DNA from 2 places in the Salmonella sp. FC25216 genome. Region 2 is predicted to be linked to the other one. Evidence: predicted binding sites of a transcription regulator. Region 2 holds the regulator's gene; the other holds the start of a gene.
What was found. Region 2 encodes PhoB, which activates phosphate uptake and scavenging genes when phosphate is short. Its sites were predicted from a motif close to CTGTCATAAAACTGNCNNAT; they were not measured.

Region 1 (7,807 bases), on a different contig from region 2:
TTCGCGCCCGATATTGAGTGTGCGACGACGCTGCTGGCGCAAGGCGCGTTACAGCGTCTGGTGCCGGACTTTATGTGAATGCTGCCGCATGGCGAGGCGGTTACTCGACCTACCCAACCCGTTGGCAGGGTAAGACGTTTACGCCGCCATCCGGCACAGCGTTTAACTGAACATCGCCGTTATCGAGGCGCTGGCGAGCGAATGGAAATGCACGTTAAAGCCAACCATTGCGCCGCTGGCGTCTTCATCAACGTCAAGACGTTCGACGTCCAGCGCGTGAACCGTAAAGATATAGCGATGCGTTTCCCCTTTAGGCGGCGCCGCGCCGCCGTAACCCGCTTTACCGAAATCGGTACGCGTCTGAATGACGCCGTCTGGTACGGCCACCAGACCTGAGCCGAACCCCTGGGTCAGTACGCGTGTATCCGCCGGGAGGTTAACCACCACCCAGTGCCACCAGCCGGAGCCGGTTGGCGCGTCAGGATCGTAACAGGTCACGACAAAACTTTTGGTGCCCATCGGTACTTCGTCCCAGGCCAGATGTGGCGAAATATTATCGCCATCATAGCCCATACCGTTAAAAACGTGACGATGAGGAAGTTTATCCCCATCGCGCAGATCGTTGCTGATAAGTTTCATGCGCTCTCCTTTTGACTCACCAGAAGTGTAGCCAGAAGCCGCGCCGCTTACCGCTGATTAATGGCTAAAAAATGTTTCATTGTGTACCGCGTCATTAACCGCCTGGGTCAGACGGCGCAACTGCTCTGGACGAATAATGTAGGGCGGCATCAGATAGATTAGTTTGCCGAACGGCCTGATCCAGACGCCTTGCCCGACGAAGAAGCGCTGAAGCGCCGCCATATTGACCGGATGTGTGGTTTCAACCACCCCAATCGCGCCCAACACCCGCACATCCGCCACCCAGGGCGAACGTTGTGCGGGGGCTAACTCAGCGCGTAACTGAGACTCGATGGACGCCACCTGTTGGCGCCATTCGCCGCTTTCCAGCAGCGTCAGGCTGGCGCAGGCGGCGGCGCAGGCCAGCGGATTCCCCATAAACGTCGGGCCATGCATAAAACACCCCGCCTCGCCGTTGCTAATAGTCTCTGCAACCTGGCGTGTGGTGAGCGTTGCCGAGAGGGTCATGGTGCCGCCGGTTAACGCTTTGCCGAGACACAGAATATCCGGCGCGATCCCGGCGTGCTCGCAGGCGAACAGTTTGCCGGTACGGCCAAACCCGGTGGCTATTTCATCGGCAATCAGCAGAATGCCTTCGCGATCGCACATGTTACGGATACGCCTGAGCCATTGTGGATGATATATGCGCATCCCGCCCGCGCCCTGGACGATGGGTTCCAGAATCACGGCAGCTATTTCATGGCGATGCGCGGCCATCAGGCGGGCAAATGGCGCAATGTCGCTTTCATCCCATTCGCCATCCATCCGGCTTTGCGGCGCCGGCGCGAACAGATTTTCCGGCAGATAGCCTTTCCACAAGCTGTGCATGGAGTTATCCGGATCGCACACTGACATCGCGCCGAACGTGTCGCCATGATAACCGTTGCGGAACGTCAGGAAACGCTGACGCGATTCGCCCCGCGCCCGCCAGTATTGCAGCGCCATCTTCATGGCCACCTCCACCGACACCGAACCGGAGTCGGCCAAAAAGACACACTCCAGCGGCTCAGGCGTTATCGCGACCAGTTTACGGCACAGATTCACCGCAGGCTTGTGGGTTATGCCGCCGAACATCACATGCGACATGGCGTCAATTTGCGATTTCATCGCCGCGTTCAATTGCGGGTGGTTGTAACCATGAATGGCCGCCCACCAGGAGGACATCCCCTCAATCAGGCGTTCGCCCGAGGCGAGGATCAGTTCGCAGCCTTCGGCCCGCTCAACGGGATATACCGGCAGCGGCGAGGTCATGGAAGTGTAAGGATGCCAAATATGGCGTTTATCGAAGGCAAGATCGTCCGTTGTCATAATCGACTTGTAAACCAAATTAAAAAGATTTAGGTTTACGAGTCTACACCATATCAAAAACAAACAACATATTTTGGAGAAGCCCGATGGCTCGCCACCCACGCTGGACACTGTCGCAAGTAACCGAATTATTTGAAAAACCACTGCTGGAATTGCTGTTTGAAGCGCAGCAAATTCATCGCCAGCATTTCGATCCGCAGCAGGTACAGGTCAGCACGCTGTTGTCGATCAAAACTGGCGCCTGCCCGGAGGATTGTAAATACTGCCCGCAGAGCTCGCGCTATAAAACCGGACTGGAAGCCGAGCGTTTAATGGAGGTCGAGCAGGTACTGGACTCCGCCCGCAAAGCGAAAAACGCCGGTTCGACCCGCTTCTGTATGGGGGCGGCCTGGAAGAATCCGCATGAACGCGATATGCCTTATCTGGAGCAGATTGTACAGGGCGTCAAAGCGATGGGGCTGGAAACATGTATGACGCTCGGCATGTTGAACGAGAGCCAGGCGCAGCGTCTGGCTAACGCCGGGCTGGATTACTACAACCACAACCTCGATACCTCGCCGGAGTTTTACGGCAATATCATCACCACCCGTACCTATCAGGAGCGCCTCGACACGCTGGAAAAAGTCCGTGAAGCAGGGATTAAAGTGTGCTCCGGCGGCATTGTCGGTCTGGGCGAAACGGTCAACGATCGCGCCGGACTGTTGTTGCAGCTCGCGAATCTGCCGACGCCGCCGGAAAGTGTGCCAATCAACATGCTCGTGAAGGTGAAAGGCACGCCGCTTGCGGATAACGATGACGTGGATGCGTTTGATTTTATTCGTACTATCGCCGTGGCGCGCATCATGATGCCGACCTCATACGTGCGTCTTTCCGCAGGGCGTGAACAGATGAACGAGCAGACTCAAGCGATGTGTTTTATGGCCGGGGCGAACTCGATTTTCTATGGCTGCAAATTGTTAACTACGCCAAATCCGGCAGAGGACAAGGATCTGCAGTTATTCCGCAAGCTGGGACTGAATCCGCAGCAGACCAGGGTGCTGGCGGGCGATAACGAGCAGCAGCAACGTCTGGAGCAGACGCTGATGACGCCGGACACTGATGATTATTACAACGCGGCAGCATTATGAGTTGGCAACAACGCGTCGACGATGCGCTGACGGCGCGTCGGGCGACGGATACGTTGCGCCGCCGCTATGTGGTGTCGCAGGGCGCCGGACGCTGGCTGGTAGCGAACGGGCGACAGTATCTTAACTTCTCCAGCAATGATTACCTCGGCTTAAGTCAGCATCCGCAGATCATTCGCGCCTGGCAACAGGCGGCGACGCGTTTTGGCGTCGGCAGCGGCGGGTCGGGGCATATCAGCGGTTATTCCGTGGCGCACCAGGCGTTAGAGGAGGAACTGGCGCAATGGTTAGGATATCCGCGCGCGTTGCTGTTTATCTCTGGCTTTGCGGCGAATCAGGCGGTTATTACCGCGTTAATGAAAAAAAACGACCGGATTGTGGCCGACAGGTTGAGTCATGCTTCGTTGCTGGAGGCCGCTAATCAGAGTCCGGCGCAGCTTCGTCGCTTTATCCATAATGATACGCGGCATCTGTCGCGTTTACTGCAATCGCCCTGCCTGGGTCAGAAACTGGTCGTGACGGAAGGTATGTACAGTATGGACGGCGATAGCGCGCCGCTGGCGGAAATCCAGCACATTGCCCACAAGCATCATGCCTGGCTGTTGGTTGATGATGCGCACGGCATCGGCGTGACTGGCGATGAGGGGCGGGGCACCTGCTGGCAACAGGGGGTGAAGCCTGAGTTGCTGGTGGTGACTTTCGGTAAAGGATTTGGCGTCAGCGGCGCCGCGGTGCTCTGTTCGGAAAGCGTCGCGGATTATCTGCTGCAATTCGCCCGTCATCTGGTTTACAGCACCAGTATGCCCCCCGCGCAGGCGCAGGCGTTAAGCGCCTCGCTGGCCGTGATCCGTAGCGATGAAGGTTGTGAACGGCGCGAAAAACTCGCCGCTCTGGTTCAGCGCTTTCGGGCGGGCGTTAACGCGTCCCGATTTACGCTACTGAATGCCCATAGTGCCATCCAGCCGTTAATGGTGGGCGATAACAGCCGCGCGCTGCGCCTGGCGGAGGCGCTGCGTCGACAAGGATGCTGGGCGACGGCGATTCGCCCGCCGACGGTGCCTGTCGGTACGGCGCGCCTGCGCTTAACGTTAACGCAGGCGCATGAAGCGTGCGATATTGATCGTCTGCTGGAGGTGCTGCATGGCGCAGGTGAATAAGCAGGCTATTGCGGCGGCGTTTGGCCGGGCCGCATCGCAATATGAACAGCACGCCTCTTTGCAGCAACACAGCGCGGATGCGCTGCTGACGCTGTTGGCAGGCCGTCACTTTGCCAGTGTATTGGACGCAGGCTGTGGCCCCGGACGTATGAGCCGTTACTGGCGTGAACGGGGGAGCGAAGTGACTGCCCTGGATCTTTCGCTGCCGATGCTGCAACAGGCGCGCGATCGTAAGGCGGCGCATCACTATTTGCTGGCGGATATCGAAGCGATTCCCCATGACGCCGGCATTTTTGACCTGGCCTGGAGCAACCTGGCGGTCCAGTGGTGCGGTGATTTACGCGACGCGTTGAGCGAGTTGTACCGGGTCGTACGGCCCGGCGGCGTGGTGGCATTTACCACGTTGTGCCAGGGATCGTTGCCGGAACTGCGTCAGGCATGGCAGGCCGTCGATAATCGCGCTCACGCGAATAGCTTTTTGCCGGAAGAGGCAATTGACCACGCGCTGCGCGGCTGGCGGGCGTATCGTCATACTCAGGCGATGACATTGTGGTTTGAGGATGCCCTGAGCGCGATGCGCTCGCTCAAAGGAATTGGCGCCACTCATCTTCATGAAGGGCGGGAGTCTGATGTGTTAACCCGCGCCCGGCTTAGAAAAATTCAGTTGGCATGGCCGCAGCGGCAGGGGAAATATCCGCTGACGTACCATCTTTTTATGGGAGTGATTGAACGTGACTAAACGCTATTTCGTCACCGGTACTGATACCGAAGTCGGTAAAACGGTCGCCAGTTGCGCCTTATTGCAGGCCGCAACGCAGTTAGGTTATCAAACCGTAGGCTATAAGCCCGTCGCTTCCGGCAGCGAAATGACAACCGACGGGCTACGCAATAGCGATGCGTTGGCCTTGCAGCGTAACAGCAGCCTGCCGCAACCTTATTCTGCTATCAATCCTTATACTTTTGCCGAGCCTACCTCTCCCCACATCGTTAGCGCCGACGAAGGCCGGACGATAGAGGCGGTGGTGTTATCACGTGGATTGCGAACGCTGGAGGCGCAGGCAGATTGGGTGTTGACAGAAGGGGCAGGCGGCTGGTTTACGCCGCTCTCTGCCACACTGACGTTTGCCGACTGGGTACAGGCGGAGCGGTTGCCGGTGATTCTGGTCGTTGGCGTCAAGCTGGGCTGTATTAATCACGCCATGCTGACGACGCTGGCGGTAAAACAGGCCGGGTTGCCGCTTGCCGGATGGATAGCCAACGACGTACAGCCGCCGGGCGCGCGTCATGGTGAATATCTCGCTACGCTTCGCCGCGTCATACCGGCCCCGCTATTAGGGGAAATTCCGTGGCTGGGCGTTTCCCCCTCTCAGGCTGCAACAGGACAGTATCTTGATCTTAGCCCCCTGGAGCGGGCATAACCTCGCTTAAAAACCGCCTTCTTGCAGGATCAGACGATCCTGCTGTTCTTTCGCCAGACCCTCCTGGCTTCATCCTGATAAAAATGTGCAAAATGTGAGCGTGTACGCATCAGTTTTTCCCGCTACGTTAGCCAATAATCAGCCAAAAATAGCGATAATTTTTTTTTATCGCCCGGCGAAAACGTCCGGCGCTGATTTTGCCAGGCGGCAGGGGATACGGGCTGGAAGCAGTTATCCACTATTCCTGTGGATAACCTTGTGTATTAGAGTTAGAAAACACAACGTAAGCGAGAGGCGACGCGGCCTGCGACTAAATTGGCGCGAAAGACGGCTTGAGAAAATATCCCTTTTTAGACAGCGAGTTATATAAAATCAATGGTTGTAAAGGAAGGGGGAGGCATTGACATAAAACTTTCATCATACGTCTTGACAAATGTTAAAAAAGACTCTGGTCTGGGGATAACCGCATGCTGCTGGAATTTTATTCCGCGACTGTCTACATTTTGCCTCGCGACGGCGTGGGTTATTTGCCGATAGCCACTATACATTAAAGTGTTACTGTTTTTTCATCCAGTATTTTTTATTGGCAATATTCACCGCCAGGAGTAAAATTATACACCTGCCCGCTCACACCTTCAGGTAGCCGCCCATGAGTAAACCGTTCAAACTGAATTCCGCTTTTAAACCTTCTGGCGATCAGCCGGACGCTATACGTCGCCTGGAAGAGGGACTGGAGGACGGGCTGGCGCATCAGACGCTATTGGGCGTAACCGGCTCCGGGAAGACATTCACCATTGCCAACGTCATTGCTGACTTGCAGCGGCCAACGATGGTGCTTGCGCCCAATAAAACCCTGGCGGCGCAGCTCTACGGCGAAATGAAAGAGTTTTTCCCGGAAAACGCGGTGGAGTATTTCGTCTCCTACTATGACTACTATCAGCCGGAAGCGTATGTGCCAAGTTCGGATACGTTTATCGAAAAAGACGCTTCGGTAAACGAACATATTGAGCAAATGCGGTTGTCGGCAACGAAAGCTCTGCTTGAGCGACGCGATGTCGTGGTGGTGGCTTCCGTGTCCGCTATTTACGGGCTGGGCGATCCGGATCTCTATCTGAAAATGATGCTGCATCTGACGGTCGGAATGCTGATTGACCAGCGTGCAATTTTGCGTCGGCTGGCGGAATTGCAATACACCCGTAACGATCAAGCTTTTCAGCGCGGCACCTTTCGCGTGCGCGGCGAAGTGATCGACATCTTCCCGGCTGAATCTGACGACATTGCGCTACGCGTTGAGCTGTTTGATGAAGAAGTGGAACGTCTGTCGCTGTTTGACCCGTTAACCGGGCAGGTAGAGTCAACGGTGCCACGTTATACCATCTATCCCAAAACTCACTACGTGACGCCGCGCGAGCGTATTCTGCAGGCGATGGAAGAGATAAAAGATGAGCTGGCGGACAGGCGTAAGGTCCTGTTGGCGAATAATAAGCTGCTTGAAGAGCAGCGATTAAGCCAGCGCACGCAGTTCGATTTAGAGATGATGAACGAGCTGGGCTACTGCTCAGGCATTGAAAACTATTCCCGCTTCCTGTCGGGTCGTGGGCCGGGCGAACCGCCGCCAACCTTGTTCGATTATCTGCCCGCCGATGGACTGCTGGTAGTGGATGAGTCCCACGTCACGATCCCGCAGATAGGCGGCATGTATCGCGGCGACCGGGCGCGCAAAGAGACGCTGGTCGAGTATGGCTTCCGTCTGCCTTCGGCGTTGGATAACCGTCCGCTGAAGTTTGAAGAGTTTGAAGCCTTGGCGCCGCAAACCATCTATGTTTCCGCCACGCCTGGCAACTATGAGCTGGAGAAATCTGGTGATGAGGTGGTGGATCAGGTCGTGCGACCGACCGGGCTGTTGGACCCGATCATTGAAGTGCGTCCGGTGGCAACCCAGGTGGACGATCTGCTTTCCGAAATCCGTCAACGTGCGGTCATTAATGAACGCGTCCTTGTCACTACGCTCACCAAACGGATGGCGGAAGATTTGACCGAATATCTGGAAGAGCACGGCGAGCGCGTGCGTTACCTGCACTCGGATATTGATACCGTGGAGCGCATGGAAATCATCCGCGAT
Region 2 (7,807 bases):
TCCCGCGTTACTCCACGGCAAACACTTTGTCCAGTTTGCTGTAACCAAGTCCGTTGATTTTTTTCACTTTTATCTGCACAGGGATACGTTCTTTCATGGCTTCCACGTGACTAATAACGCCGATGGTCTTACCGCTGGCATTCAGCGCGTCGAGCGCATCCAGCGCGGCGTCCAGCGTTTCGCTATCAAGCGTGCCGAAGCCTTCGTCGAGGAACAAAGAGTCAATGCGCGTTTTATGGCTGACCAAATCTGATAACGCCAGCGCCAGCGCCAGGCTGACCAGGAAACTTTCGCCGCCTGATAAAGTGCGCGTATCGCGCACAGCGTCGGCCTGCCAGGTATCGACAACCTCCAGCTCCAGCGCGTCGCTGGCTTTACGTTGCAATAAATAACGACCATGCAGACGGGTGAGCTGATGATTCGCCAGCCAGACCAGATTATCCAGCGTCAGCCCCTGGGCGAATTTGCGGAACTTATCACCCTCTTTAGAGCCGATCAGCGCATTAAGATAGCCCCAGTCTTCCACCTGCTGAGAGGCTTGCGTCATTTCCGCCATCAGCGCCCGTTGGTGCTGCCGATTATCTGCATCCTGTTTAATTTGCTGGCGGATTTCCCCCTGGCGTGTCGTGTTTTCACGCAGTTGTTGCGCCAACTGCGTCAGCCGCTGCGAGAGCTGCTCCGCCGTACACGTTGGCTCCAGACCGGCGGGCGGCTGTTGCTGATGGTCAGCCAGCGCCTGCGCGGACTGCGCGCTTAACGCCTTCGCTTGCTGTAGCTGACTTTCCAGCGCCTGTTGCTGTTTTTCCAGACGGGTCACGGTCTCTTCATCCAGCAACGCCGCCAGGAACGTTGTCTGGCTGTCAAACGGGCTATTTTTTAACGCTGCGTCAAAATGCGCTATCGCCTCGGCGGCGCGCTGCTGCTCCTGTGTCGCCTGCTGCTGCAAGGTTTGCAATTGGCTTTGTAACGACACGCATTCATCATGCGCCTGCCGCCAGTTATCCAGCGGCACGTCGTTGGAATCCACGGTATCCGTTTGCGGTAGCGTCTCCAGCAACGGGGCAAGCCTGTCGATCTGCGTTTGCAAATCCGCGAACTCTGTCTGACGCTGTTGCCACATTTTCACTTCATCGGCGCGGTCATTCAGCCACGAAGCCTCCTCTTCTGGCGCAGGAAGGGAAAGCTTATACAGCGCCAAATCAGCCGTCAGCGACGCCTGACGCTGCGCAATCTGCGCGGTAAAGCGGGCTACCTGCTCGGTATGCGCGGCGATTTGCGTTTGTAGAGCATGGTGCTGGCTTAGCTGATCCAACTGCTGCTCATGCTCTTCCGCGGCGGTCAGCCAGCCAGAGAGATCTTCTTGCGGCTGAAGCTTAACGCCCAGCGCGGCGCAGAGCGTTTGCCATTCCTCAGTAAGCGCTTGCTCTTCCTGCAACAGCGACTGCGCCTCGCTTTCATCCCGCTGTAATTGTTGCGTTAAGGCATCTAACTGTCCTCGCAGCGCAGCGCCTTCTTCCGCCAGCGTTTTGACCTCTTTTTCCAGCGCGTCGCGGCGGGTTTGATTCGTGCTCAGTTCGAGCGCCTGATAGGCGGCGATGGCGGGGTGTGTCGTCGAGCCGCAAAGCGGACACGGCTGGCCGGGCTGTAAGCGCGCCCGCTGGCTTTCCAGATCTTTGATGCGCGCTTCCTGCTCGCAAATAGTGCGAACGTCCGCAAGCTCCTGTGCTTTGGTTTTATAACTCAGGCGCTTATCCGCCAGGCGTTGGGTGTATTGCGTCTGTTCCTGATGATGACGCGTAATCGCCTCCTGTAGCTGCGTCTGACGCTTTTGTTTCGGGGTAATTTGCCCCTGAAGCGCGGCGAGACGCTGACGTAGTGGACGTTGCCGGGTATGTAACGCCCTGGCTTCCGCCAGCGCCTGTGGCGTGAGATCGAGCATGAGCGGCGGTAGTGCGTCGAGTTGACGCGTATCGCTCATCAACTGCTGTTGCCATTGGCTCAGTTGCGCCCGATCGTGGGATTGTTGTGTTAATAATGCTCGCCAACCCGCCAGTTCGCTGTGCCAGACGCGGATGCCGTCGTGTTCCGCCAGCCATGCCTTCAACCGCTGCCCTGTGGCGTTCAGTTGCGTGGATTGTCGATGCGCGCAGGCGCGGATACTCTGGCGCAGGCGATACGCGCTTTGTAAGCGAGCATTCACTTCATCAATGTGCTGGCGAACCCGCTCAACGGCGCGGGTTTGTTCCTGAATGCGCTCCCAATGCGGGCGCAACTGGCGAGCAGGTTGCGCCAGAGTCAGCGCCGCGAGCTGCGGCTGCGCTTTTTCTCGCGCCTCTTGCGCCGCGTACAGCGACTGCTGCCGGGCGTGTAATTCAGTGTGGAGCTCGTTTTTTCGGGTCAGCCAGTGAAGGTGCTGCTGCTGTACCTGCTGGCCGGCCAGCAGGCGTTTCTCTTCGTCAGTAAGCGCCTGCAAACTGGTTTCCAGTTGCTGTAACTGTTCGTCCGCCAATAGGGCGACGCCGCTGGCCTGCGCTTGTAACTTTTCCAGTTCGAGACGGGCTGATTTATGTTTTTCAAATACCTGTGCGGATATCTGCCCGTAAATCTCAGTGCCGGTGAGCTCCTCCAGAAGCTCTGCGCGCTCTTTCGCTTTGGCGTTAAGAAAGGCGGCGAACTGCCCCTGTGATAACAACATCGAACGGGTGAAGCGCCCGTAGTCCAGCCCGGTCAACGTGGCGATCATCTCCAGTTTATCCTTTACCTTATCGGCAAAGATTTTTCCGTCTGAACACCGCGCCAACTCCACGCGTGGTGCCTGGAGATTGCCGTCAGGCTGATTTCGGGCGCGGTTCTGGCTCCAGAACGCGCGCCAGGCTTCGCCTTTTACCTCAAACTCCACTTCGGCCAGACATTCCGCCGTATCGCGCGTCATCAAATCGTTTTGCGATTGCGATACCGTATTCAGGCGCGGCGTTTCGTGGTACAGCGCCAGGCAGATGGCGTCAAGCAAGGTGGTTTTTCCCGCGCCGGTCGGGCCGGTGATGGCGAATAACCCGTTACTGACAAACGGTTCGGCGGTAAAGTCGACCTTCCATTCTCCTTTCAGCGAGTTCAGGTTTTTCAGACGCAAACTGAGAATTTTCATGCCTCATGCTCCTCATTCAACGCGTAGAGCGTGCTGGAAAAGAGCTGATTCAGGCGCTCGCGCTGCGGGGTATCTAACGCTTCCAGCGCCAGCCGCCGCGCAAAAACCTCCTCCACGCTAAGCTCGCTTAATGTTTCCCGCCGTTCGTTCGCCAGCGAGCGTTCACGCTGTTCGCGGCTACGACGCACCAGTAATACTTCTACCGGTAGCGACTCCGTTAATGTCTGTATTTTTCTTTGTATATCATGTAGATAATCATCGCTGGTGATTTCAATATCCAGCCAGACGGGGGGCGATTGCTCAATGCCGCGCCACTGCTCAAGCTGTTCGGTAATTGACGCCAGGTCGCCTTTTAAAACCGCCAATGGTTGGCTAACGGGGATGGCCAGACTTTCGGTACTTTGCCATTTCCCCTGGTCGAAGGTCACCAGATGCACGCATTTGCTTTTGCCGCACTCATCAAAGCTGAGGGCGATGGGGGAGCCGCAATAGCGGATATGCTCTGTGCCGCCGACACATTGCGCGCGGTGAATGTGTCCCAATGCGATATAATCCGCTGGTGGGAAATGCTCCGCCGGAAAGGCATCCAGCGTACCGATATAAATGTCGCGTACCGCATCGCTTTTGCTGGCGCCGACGGTGGTTAAATGCCCCGTCGCGATAACCGGCAACTTCCGTTCGCCGCGTAGCAGGCACGCTTCCTGGTACTGCTGTTGATAATAATCGGCAATCGCATGAAGGAGTTGCTGCTGTTTCTCGCTGCCGGACAACCCCGCCTGGCTGGTAATAATGTCGCGCGGGCGTAAAAAGGGAATGGGGCACAGTACGGCGCCGGGAGAACCATCGCGGCGATGAAGTAGTTGCGGCGCATAGCCCGCGCTGGCGATCACGGTTGTATTGAGAAACGCCAGAATTTCGCGTGACTCGTTAAGCGTGGCAACGGAATCATGATTACCGGCCAGCACCACTAAATGACAGCCTGTTTGCTGTAAATTAACGACAAAACGGTTATAAAGTTCTCGGGCATAGCTTGGCGGCGAACCGGTATCAAAAATATCGCCTGCGACAATAATGGCATCCACCTGATGGGACTGCGCGGTCTCCAGCAGCCAGTCCAGAAAAGCCTGATGCTCCGCGGCGCGGCTTTTACTGTAGAAATTTTGTCCCAGATGCCAGTCAGAGGTATGGAGGATGCGCATAATAGTTCCATGCAAAAAAAGCGTGAACGGGATTATACACGTCATCCCCTCCATTTTTGGGCGCAATTTACCGCCAGTAGACGGTAATGCAATGTTTCAACGGTGTCATAAATCATCAACATGCTGTCAATACCACCCCTTTTTTTCATAAATCTGTCATAAATCTGACGCATAATGGCGCGGCATTGATAACTAACGACTAACAGGGCAAATTATGGCGAGACGTATTCTGGTCGTAGAAGATGAGGCGCCGATCCGTGAAATGGTGTGCTTCGTGCTCGAACAAAATGGCTTTCAGCCCGTAGAAGCCGAAGATTATGACAGTGCGGTGAATAAACTTAATGAACCCTGGCCGGATCTCATCCTTCTTGACTGGATGTTGCCCGGCGGGTCTGGGTTACAGTTTATTAAACATCTCAAACGTGAAGCCATGACCCGGGATATTCCTGTGGTTATGCTGACGGCGAGAGGTGAGGAAGAAGATCGCGTGCGCGGGCTGGAAACCGGCGCTGACGATTACATTACCAAGCCGTTTTCCCCCAAGGAGTTGGTGGCGCGCATTAAGGCCGTTATGCGGCGTATCTCACCGATGGCGGTCGAAGAGGTGATCGAGATGCAGGGACTGAGCCTTGATCCTGGCTCTCATCGCGTGATGACCGGCGACAGCCCACTGGATATGGGGCCGACCGAATTTAAATTACTCCATTTCTTTATGACGCATCCGGAACGGGTTTATAGTCGCGAACAGCTACTCAACCATGTCTGGGGCACCAATGTGTACGTTGAAGACCGGACGGTCGACGTGCATATTCGCCGTTTGCGTAAGGCGCTGGAGCACAGCGGCCACGACCGGATGGTGCAAACGGTACGCGGGACAGGGTATCGTTTTTCGACCCGCTTTTAATGCCTTTTCCGCCAGTAGATCACAGGCTTCTGGCGGAGAAGGCTTTCCATTCTTGAGGGAGTATGACGCGTGCTGGAACGGCTGTCATGGAAAAGGCTGGTGCTGGAGTTGGTGCTCTGTTGCATCCCCGCGCTTATCCTTAGCGCTTTTTTTGGTTATCTGCCGTGGTTTTTACTGGCGGCGGTGACGGGACTGCTTGCCTGGCATTTCTGGAATTTATTGCGCCTCTCCTGGTGGCTGTGGGTCGACAGAAGTATGACGCCGCCGCCGGGACGGGGAAGTTGGGAGCCGCTGTTATACGGTTTACACCAGATGCAGTTGCGAAATAAGAAGCGCCGCCGCGAGCTGGGGAACCTGATTAAACGTTTTCGCAGCGGCGCGGAGTTGCTGCCTGATGCAGTGGTACTGACCACAGAAGAGGGCGGCATTTTTTGGTGTAACGGTTTGGCGCAACAGATACTGGGGCTACGCTGGCCGGATGACAGCGGGCAGAATATTCTCAATCTGCTGCGTTACCCGGAGTTTACCCAGTATTTAAAAACGCGTGATTTCACCCGTCCGCTTCATCTGGTGCTGAATACCGGGCGGCACCTGGAGATCCGTGTCATGCCTTATACCGATAAACAACTCCTGATGGTGGCGCGCGATGTGACGCAAATGCATCAGCTTGAAGGCGCCAGGCGTAACTTTTTCGCCAACGTTAGCCATGAGTTGCGTACGCCATTGACGGTATTGCAAGGCTATCTGGAAATGATGCAGGAGGGGGCGACGCGAGAGAAAGCGCTGCATACGATGCGCGAGCAAACGTATCGTATGGAAGGGCTGGTAAAACAATTGCTTACGTTGTCTAAAATTGAGGCGGCCCCGGCGCTGTTATTAAATGAAAAAGTGGATGTACCGATGATGCTGCGGATCGTGGAGCGTGAAGCGCAGACGCTCAGCCAGCAGAAGCATACCTTTACGTTTGAGGTCGACGATAGTCTTAGCGTTCTGGGCAACGAAGAGCAGCTACGCAGCGCGATCTCAAACCTGGTGTATAACGCGGTAAACCATACGCCGGCGGGAACGCATATTACGGTGAGCTGGCGACATGTCGCGCATGGCGCTGAGTTTTGCATACAAGATAACGGTCCGGGGATTGCCGCTGAGCATATTCCTCGTCTGACCGAACGCTTCTACCGTGTCGATAAAGCGCGTTCGCGTCAAACGGGCGGCAGCGGCCTGGGGTTGGCGATTGTGAAACATGCGCTGAATCACCATGAAAGCCGCCTTGAAGTCGACAGTTTGCCTGGTAAAGGAACGCGATTTAGCTTTGTTCTGCCGGAACGTTTAATTGCCAAAAATAGCGTCTAATTACCTTTCGTAAGTATAACTTTCCATAAGCCAGCGGATGCTGGCTTATTTTCTTTGCAGTTAATGCGGGGGCGCTGAAACTTTCAACGTCTGGTGGTTTTTTGTTCGCATGATTAGCCATAACTTTTTCATGAGAATGGTGTTTTATTCTGGTTGTAAATTTCATATCGCTATATTCATCTGGTTTTTAGATCCCACCTTGCTTTAAAACGTTATAAGCGTTTAAATTGCGCTCCAGGTGCTGTCATTACGGCTGCATTTGCGCGGTAAATCGAAAAACAATTCTTCGCCGCATCGGTCCGGGAGTTTTTCCCGCTGAAATTGATAAAAAACGCCGCTTTATAATCCTCCGGGAAAGGCAAAAATTTTAATGTTTACAACATCACCATCCACAGGCAGTAAGACTTTATGACCCATCAGTTAAAATCGCGCGATATCATCGCCCTGGGCTTTATGACATTTGCGCTGTTCGTTGGCGCAGGCAATATTATTTTTCCTCCTATGGTCGGTTTGCAGGCGGGTGAACACGTCTGGACAGCCGCTATTGGCTTTCTGATTACCGCCGTGGGTCTACCGGTTCTTACCGTTGTGGCGCTGGCGAAAGTCGGCGGCGGCGTAGACAGCCTCAGTACGCCGATTGGTAAAGTGGCGGGCCTCCTGCTGGCGACCGTTTGTTATCTGGCCGTCGGGCCGTTATTTGCGACGCCGCGTACCGCGACGGTGTCGTTTGAGGTCGGTATCGCTCCGTTGACCGGCGATTCTGCAATGCCGTTGCTGATTTACAGCGTGGTCTATTTCGCTATCGTTATTCTGGTTTCCCTCTATCCGGGTAAGCTGCTGGATACGGTAGGGAATTTCCTGGCGCCGTTGAAAATTATTGCGCTGGTCATCCTTTCCGTTGCGGCTATCGTTTGGCCTGCCGGTCCAATCAGCAACGCCCTGGACGCTTATCAGAATGCGGCCTTTTCTAACGGATTTGTGAACGGCTATCTGACGATGGATACGCTGGGCGCGATGGTGTTTGGTATCGTTATTGTGAACGCGGCGCGTTCTCGCGGCGTTACCGAAGCGCGCCTGTTGACGCGTTACACGGTCTGGGCCGGCCTGATGGCGGGCGTGGGGCTGACGCTGCTTTACCTTGCCTTGTTCCGCTTAGGCTCTGACAGCGCGACGTTGGTCGATCAGTCAGCGAACGGCGCGGCGATT

Region 1: a site for PhoB is predicted at 6,086-6,105, ahead of uvrB (excinuclease ABC subunit UvrB). Genes of this name have one in related genera too.

The regions. Positions count from the first base shown of each region.
Region 1 covers NZ_JBDGON010000005.1:66,333-74,139, forward strand. Annotated here, with positions in the region: gene hutH (histidine ammonia-lyase) at 1-78, shown strand, start outside; gene AC3G3F_RS11670 (kinase inhibitor) at 163-639, opposite strand; gene bioA (adenosylmethionine--8-amino-7-oxononanoate transaminase) at 697-1,986, opposite strand; gene bioB (biotin synthase BioB) at 2,073-3,113, shown strand; gene bioF (8-amino-7-oxononanoate synthase) at 3,110-4,267, shown strand; gene bioC (malonyl-ACP O-methyltransferase BioC) at 4,251-5,006, shown strand; gene bioD (dethiobiotin synthase) at 4,999-5,685, shown strand; gene uvrB (excinuclease ABC subunit UvrB) at 6,335-7,807, shown strand, end outside.
Region 2 covers NZ_JBDGON010000007.1:170,949-178,755, reverse strand. Annotated here, with positions in the region: gene sbcC (exonuclease subunit SbcC) at 8-3,145, opposite strand; gene sbcD (exonuclease subunit SbcD) at 3,142-4,344, opposite strand; gene phoB (phosphate response regulator transcription factor PhoB) at 4,559-5,248, shown strand; gene phoR (phosphate regulon sensor histidine kinase PhoR) at 5,318-6,601, shown strand; gene brnQ (branched-chain amino acid transporter carrier protein BrnQ) at 7,010-7,807, shown strand, end outside.